DNA from 3 places in the Shewanella sp. 10N.286.52.A9 genome. Region 2 is predicted to be linked to each of the others. Evidence: predicted binding sites of a transcription regulator. Region 2 holds the regulator's gene; each other region holds the start of a gene.
What was found. The regulator sigma-54, encoded in region 2, starts transcription at its own class of promoters, with help from an activator protein. The targets are predictions, from matches to a motif close to GTTGGCACGNNNNTNGNNT.

Region 1 (2,280 bases), on a different contig from region 2:
AAACTATTCATATTCACAAAAGTTTGTACTGCTGACACCACCCGATTATTAGTCACATTCACAATTCTTGCATTAAGAACTAAGCCCATTGGTGTGGTATCCATAGTCGAAACGACAACGTGAGAGACAGGCAAATCAGACGGAAGTAACTTCCAATCTCGACTTAAAATAAACTCGCCCTGCTCAGTTGAACGTAATGCATTCGCCACGTTTAAATCGACCAAGTTAAATTCATGACTATGAAAAGCGGCAACAAAACCTTGCTGTAACTGTAAGCCTAAAGCATCCGTTTTGCTGTAATCACTGGTATTAACCGGAGTGGTTACAAGTAAAGGTTGGTCAGAGCGTAAACTGTCATTTTGTAATACCAATTCATTTACGACTTTTTCAGCCAATATATTTACATGTGATTTAGGGGCTAGACCGGCTTTAGTAATGTCATATTGTAAAGGCGCAGGCTGCACTTCAGGTTCATCACTAAACCAAAAGCTAGTTTCAGTAGGCTTTTCTACATAAGCTAACTCATTTGTCGACACAGGCGGCTCGCTAGCGCAAGCAGCCGCTAGCAACGCAATGGGAAAAATGATTAAACGGCTCATGGCTTATTCCTTATTACAATGACGTCTCAGCATTGATGTGATGTTAGGTTCAGTAATGTTGCCACTAACAGGCTTTAGGCCCAATCAGAGCACACATTAAACACACTATAGATAATGTATCGACCACACATTCAAAACCTTTACCTTGAAATGAAGAATTTATCTCCATCTGTTCACTGCTAAAAGCTCATACAGGCATGGTTTTTGCTTTTATTATGATAATTAATTTAAGTCGTGCTAAACCGTCATAGAGTTGGCACCCTTTTTCTTCGATATTGTGAAAAGCGAACATGAACATGCCAAACGTTAGCTCTAAATATTTGACGATTATCATGCTGGTTATTCTTTCAGCTTGTTTCAGTCACTCTGTATTAGCGCAAAGAGTTGAAGTGTCAGGAAAAGCCAAAATTATTGACGGCAATATAGATAAAGCCCGCGAGGATGCGATTAATCAAGCATTAAACTATGCCAGCTTAAAAGCGGGTGTAAACTTTAATAGCCAGCAAAGTATTAATCAGGGCAACTTAACTCAAGATGCATTTCAAATAAAACGCATGGGTCAAGCTAACGATATTGAGCTCGTGTCTGAAATCATCAGCGCATCAGATATCACGGTTATGTTGCGGCTCAATCTTGAATCTAAACCCCAAGCACAGCAATGCCACAGCCAACAATTAAAAGCGGCAATAATGATCCCCCAAGCCATCATGCGTGACCGCTCACAACTTCGATACGGACAACTTGCTAACTTTGAACAAGCTTTATCACAGCAGTTTGGCAATTTATTAAATAATGGCTCTGACTACAGTTTTGCTCGTATGCACGCCGATGAGAAGCTTGACCATACCAACCAACTCATCAACTTCAAAGGCCAACGCATACCAAGCTGGCTTGGCGAAATAACCGACAGCCAATATATCTTACAACCGGAAATCCTCGATATTTCAACCGAGCCATACTCGAGTTCTTTATTTGGATTATGGGATGAGACACCTTTAAGACAAATTAATTTACGGTTTACCATGTTCCATGGCATTAGTGGTGAAAAAGTGTGGAGCAAAGACTATCAAGCAGAAGCTGAGTGGGATTTTGAACGAGATGAAACCGTTTCACCTTCAACCCAACGATTTTGGGGCTCAACTTATGGTCAAACTATGAATCAGCTTTTACAACAAAGCACTCAAGATATTGATAATTTACTAAATTGTCGACCTTTACTCGGTCAAATCGTTGCTAAGCAAGGTAATAGAATCATCATTAATTTAGGCCGTCGAAATAACGTCAAAATGGGTGATAACTTCCAAATCGTGTTACAACAAAATATTCCTGATAGAGTGAATTTAATGCGAGCTGTTGCGACTAAAAATAGAGCCACGGTCACAATAGAACAAGTTTCAGAAGAAAGCGCCACAGCCTTACTAGAAGGTATTGAAAGCTCTGGCAACATACAGATCCAAGATATTGTGATTAAGATTTAAAAATCAGTGAACGTGAATCGATAAAACATATACCAATAGACAAGAAGGTTTTACTTACAATGGCTACATCACAATCAGTTTTTAATAATCAGTTCGCCATTAGTCAATTTGATGAGTACTACTTGCCCTGCATCAACAGGAATACCTTTGAAAAAGAAGACTCTATAACCGCTTTTAAAAAGAAGTATAAACAGGATATTTTT
Region 2 (2,280 bases):
CTTTGAGGTGCAATTTAGCTTCGGCAATCTGTTGTAACTTTTGTACATTGAGCACAACGTGAACATTATTGATCTGTTCGAAGTGACGTTCAAGCTTTGAAAACTTAGTTTGCACATACTCACGTAAAGATTGAGTAATTTCGATATGGTGTCCAGTCAGGTTAATTTGCATAGATCATCCTCCAATAACAAAGGCTTATAAGCTTTTGCGTTGGTTTGAGGGAGGGATGAGCATTGCTTCACGATATTTGGCGATCGTACGCCGAGCAACATTGATCCCTTGTTCAGCCAGTAGCGTCGCCATTTTACTATCGCTAAGTGGCTTTTTCTGGTTTTCTGCAGCGACCAGCTTTTTGATAAAGGCTCTGATTGCTGTAGAAGAACACTCTCCGCCATCATCGGTACTTACGTGGCTAGAGAAGAAGTATTTTAGTTCAAAAAGGCCGCGAGGGGTGTGCATATATTTTTGAGTTGTAACCCGTGAGATGGTCGATTCATGCATCTCTACCGCTTCGGCAATATCATTTAATACCATAGGCTTCATGGCTTCTTCGCCGAACTCAAAGAAACCTTGCTGGAATTGAACAATACAATTTGCCACTTTTAACAGGGTTTCATTGCGGCTTTCAATACTTTTAATAAACCATTTGGCTTCTTGTAAGTGACCGCGAATGAATTGGCTGTCAGCTTGATTGGCTGAGCCTTTTGCCATGGCGGCATATTGCTGATTTACGCCTATTTTAGGCATATTATCTGGGTTTAATTCTACGACCCAACGGCCATTCTTTTTAAACACTGTGACATCTGGGATGACGTACTCATCTTTGATTGGAGTAATTTGTAACCCTGGGCGAGGGTTCAGTGTTTGGATAAATTGAATCGCTTCGCGTAAATCATCTTCTTTAAGCTTGGTTTTACGCATTAGTAATCTGAAATCACGGCCTGCTATTAAATCTAGGTGTTCAGATATCAGTAATTTTACATTTTCTATGCAAGGGATTTCGCTTGGGTATTGTCCCAATTGAATCATCAAACATTCGCTTAAATTTCTTGCAGCGACGCCCACTGGATCAAAATGTTGTACACGCTTTAAAACGGCTTCAACCTCATCAAGTTCAATATCCTCAAGACCGAGTGCATCGAGAATATCTTCTGTTGATTGGGTTAAGTAACCTCTATCATCAATTGCGTCGATGATGGCTGTCGCAATGGCGAGGTCATTTTCAGAAAATGGGGTTAAGTTTTTTTGCCATTCTAAATGTTCGTATAAACCTTCAGTCGTTTCACCTTGAAATGGCATATCGTCATCACGGCTTACAGCGCCAGAACCTGAGTTAGGAGAGGCGGTGTAGACTTCATCCCAAGTGGTATCCATTGGTAAGTCTTCAGGCATGGACTCTTTCGTAAGTGACTCTGTTGTATCGACTGATGAGGTGTCTTTTTCTACGCTGACTTGGCTGTTATCGCTAAAATCGGTGTCAGTTTGCTGAGCATTGTCTTTGACTGGTTCTTTTGCTTTGGCAAACTCATCCTCAAGCTCAAGAAGAGGATTTGAGTCAAGTGCTTGCTGAATTTCTTGCTGTAGCTCCAAAGAGGAAAGTTGCAATAAGCGAATGGCTTGTTGCAACTGCGGGGTCATTGTCAGGTGTTGACCCATTTTAAGTTGGAGTGAGGCTTTCATTTACCGCTTATCCCTAATTGAATTTCATCATCGCGACTACAATGTTATGGGTCTAGCACCTTTGTAAGTGTTAGCTAGACTTTAACCGAACTTGGGTTCTACTTTGCCAAAAATTAGCGTTAAGTTTTGAGTCTAGTGTATAACGCTAAAAAGTGGGACTGGTTGGCCGCGAAAATGCCATGCTTGTACACTAAAGAATGCTAACTATAGCTTGAATTGCTCACCTAAGTATACTGACCTGACTTGCTGATTGTCTAAGATCTCAGCAGGCGTACCTTCAGCAATTAAATCTCCGTGGCTGACAATATACGCACGCTCACATACATCAAGTGTTTCACGGACATTATGGTCAGTAATCAATACTCCAAGACCACGATTTTTTAGTTGTTGAATAATTTTCTTAATATCTATCACGGAGATAGGATCAACACCCGCAAATGGTTCATCTAATAAAATAAACTTAGGATTGGCGGCTAAAGCGCGTGCTATTTCTACACGTCGACGTTCACCACCTGATAGAGCCATACCTTGGCTGTCACGAATATGGGTAATATTGAACTCTTCTAATAAGTGCTCTAACTCTTCGATTCGTTGCTCAC
Region 3 (2,280 bases), on a different contig from region 2:
CTTTGATATCATGGGTATTGAGCGCTGAAGCTTGCGATATTCTTGTAAAACAACCACGAAGAATATGCATTCAAATTGCACCCAAAGGTTTACTTACTCCTATAAATTCAATGTAGCAGTTATTTATTTTTTTGCTTAACGCAGTTATCAAAAAGTTTCTTTGACACACAAAAACGCCACTCATTAGAGTGGCGTTTGAGGTGTAACAATTGGCACGATGCCGACCTAAGCTAGTTCGCATTGGTGCCAGATTGAATGACTATGGCTTATAAACCAAAGCTGTACGAGTAGCCTAGTACAATTTTTGCGTCGTCATCATCTAAATCTGTATCAGATGCAGTAAATGAAACAGTACCGTAATCAGTATCAGAGCTTAACGATACATTGTATTCTGAGTAGCTATCAGTACCATACCAGCTAGTAATGATATCGCCATCTGAATAACCGTAATGCACGCCTAAAGACAGTGATTCAGTTAGTGGGAATGTGAGGTTAGCTTGTGCATACATCATGTCTTTTGAATCAAGTGGATCAGAAGCAATATCATCGCCGCCATTGACAGTGTGTGAATAAGAAACATCTAACCATTTCCATGCTAAACCAACAGTGACTTCACCAAAATCAACACTACCAGGAGAGTCTGGGTAGGCATAGTAAAGGTAGTTAATATCGTAGCTTAAATCTTCAGTGATATTACCGCCGTAACCTGCGTAAATATCTAACTCGTAACTTGTGCCATCACCAAAATCAACGTTTGAAGCCCAACCACCGACATAAAAGCCAGAATCAGCGGCATAATCAATACCACCCTGTACAGCTGCACCGTTATCAGTTTGGCTTACACCACGCCACAGGTAGTTTGACGTCGCGCCGATATTACCGGTGACTTCTGCTAATGCAGAACCAGATAATAATAAGCCTGTAGATAGCGCAATAGCTTTATATAAGGTTTTTTTCATTTTCATTCCCTCAAAGTTTTTATTATTCATTTCACCTGTTGCTTGATTATCGGGCAGCAAGGTTCAATGTTGATTTCATCTGTATGAGTTATTGCTAATGATGTGCCATGTTTATAAATGCTTTACTATTAATGGTTTATGTTCTCTCGCACTATGATGTAGCAAAAATGTTGCATGGTATTGAGGCAGGGGCGCACTTTTTTTGTGCAGTTCTGAGGCGAATTTCTAATAGAAAGGTGATCAATAGACATAAAAAAACCTCCGAAGTGGAGGTTTTATTTTCAAGCAGTTAATCTTAGTTAACGCTATCTTTTAATGTTTTACCCGCTTTGAACTTTGGTACAGTCGCTTCAGCAATTTGAATTTCTTTGCCAGTCTGTGGGTTGCGGCCAGTACGAGCTGCGCGTACAGAGGTTTCAAAAGAACCAAAACCTACGATAGAAATTTTGTCACCATTTTTCATGGCTTCAGTAACAGCTTCTTCAAAAGACTTTAGTGCGCGGCCAGCTTCTGCTTTAGTTAACTCAGCATTTTCTGCAATTTTTGCAATTAATTCACTTTTGTTCATGTTGATATTCTCTGCTTTCCATAGATGTGTTTATTTAAAACTAGATTAACATGCCATAAGCCATGGGGCTTTGAAAGCATTTTATCTGATAAATGTGTAGCAATAGGGCATTTTGGTGACATTTACGACGTAAATGACCCCTTTGCCCAGCTTTTGGGGCGAAAATGACGAGTGCCACAGTAATAAAGTTAATCTTCTAATAGTTGATATAGCAGCTGCTTAACCAGTTTAGGCTCAAAAGGTTTATCGCAAAGTGCATTCACTCCCGCACTTGATACATTACTAAGATGTGTATCATTGGCTTCAGATGAGACCATTAATATTGGGATATGGGATTGCTGACTTTCATTGCGAATATATTGGGTCAGTGCTAGACCGTCGACACTCGGCATGTTGTAGTCCGTGATGACTAGGTCAAACATCTGTTGCTGCATGAGTTCTATTGCTTGCGCCCCATCTTCAGCTTCGCTAATGATTCTAATGCCTAAGTTGCCAATGGTTCGCTTAATGACATTACGTGCCATTCGGCTATCATCGACCACTAATGTACGAATATCTTGTACATCAAAATGACTTAAATCCAGTTCATCGTTGCTGATTAAATCGATGGTTGAATTGAGCGCAGTCGCTAGGTGATCGGCATCGAATGGTTTCGGTAGAATGGCGACGACCCCTGATTGCCTGAACACTTCAAGTTGTTCGCGTCGACACTCACTAGAAACCAACATAAATTGAATGTCATTAAATTGAGTG

Region 1: the regulator sigma-54 is predicted to act here: its motif matches at 791-809, upstream of AB4128_RS11485 (flagellar assembly protein T N-terminal domain-containing protein).
Region 3: the regulator sigma-54 is predicted to act here: its motif matches at 1,051-1,069, upstream of AB4128_RS15565 (TorF family putative porin).

What each region holds. Positions count from the first base shown of each region.
Region 1 covers NZ_JBFRJQ010000012.1:140,201-142,480, reverse strand. The annotation lists gene AB4128_RS11490 (FlgO family outer membrane protein) at 1-599, opposite strand, end outside; gene AB4128_RS11485 (flagellar assembly protein T N-terminal domain-containing protein) at 896-2,077, shown strand; gene AB4128_RS11480 (6-hydroxymethylpterin diphosphokinase MptE-like protein) at 2,137-2,280, shown strand, end outside.
Region 2 covers NZ_JBFRJQ010000006.1:176,559-178,838, forward strand. The annotation lists gene hpf (ribosome hibernation promoting factor) at 1-172, opposite strand, end outside; gene AB4128_RS05880 (RNA polymerase factor sigma-54) at 197-1,681, opposite strand; gene lptB (LPS export ABC transporter ATP-binding protein) at 1,886-2,280, opposite strand, start outside.
Region 3 covers NZ_JBFRJQ010000024.1:26,236-28,515, forward strand. The annotation lists gene AB4128_RS15565 (TorF family putative porin) at 267-959, opposite strand; gene AB4128_RS15570 (HU family DNA-binding protein) at 1,255-1,527, opposite strand; gene AB4128_RS15575 (response regulator) at 1,716-2,280, opposite strand, start outside.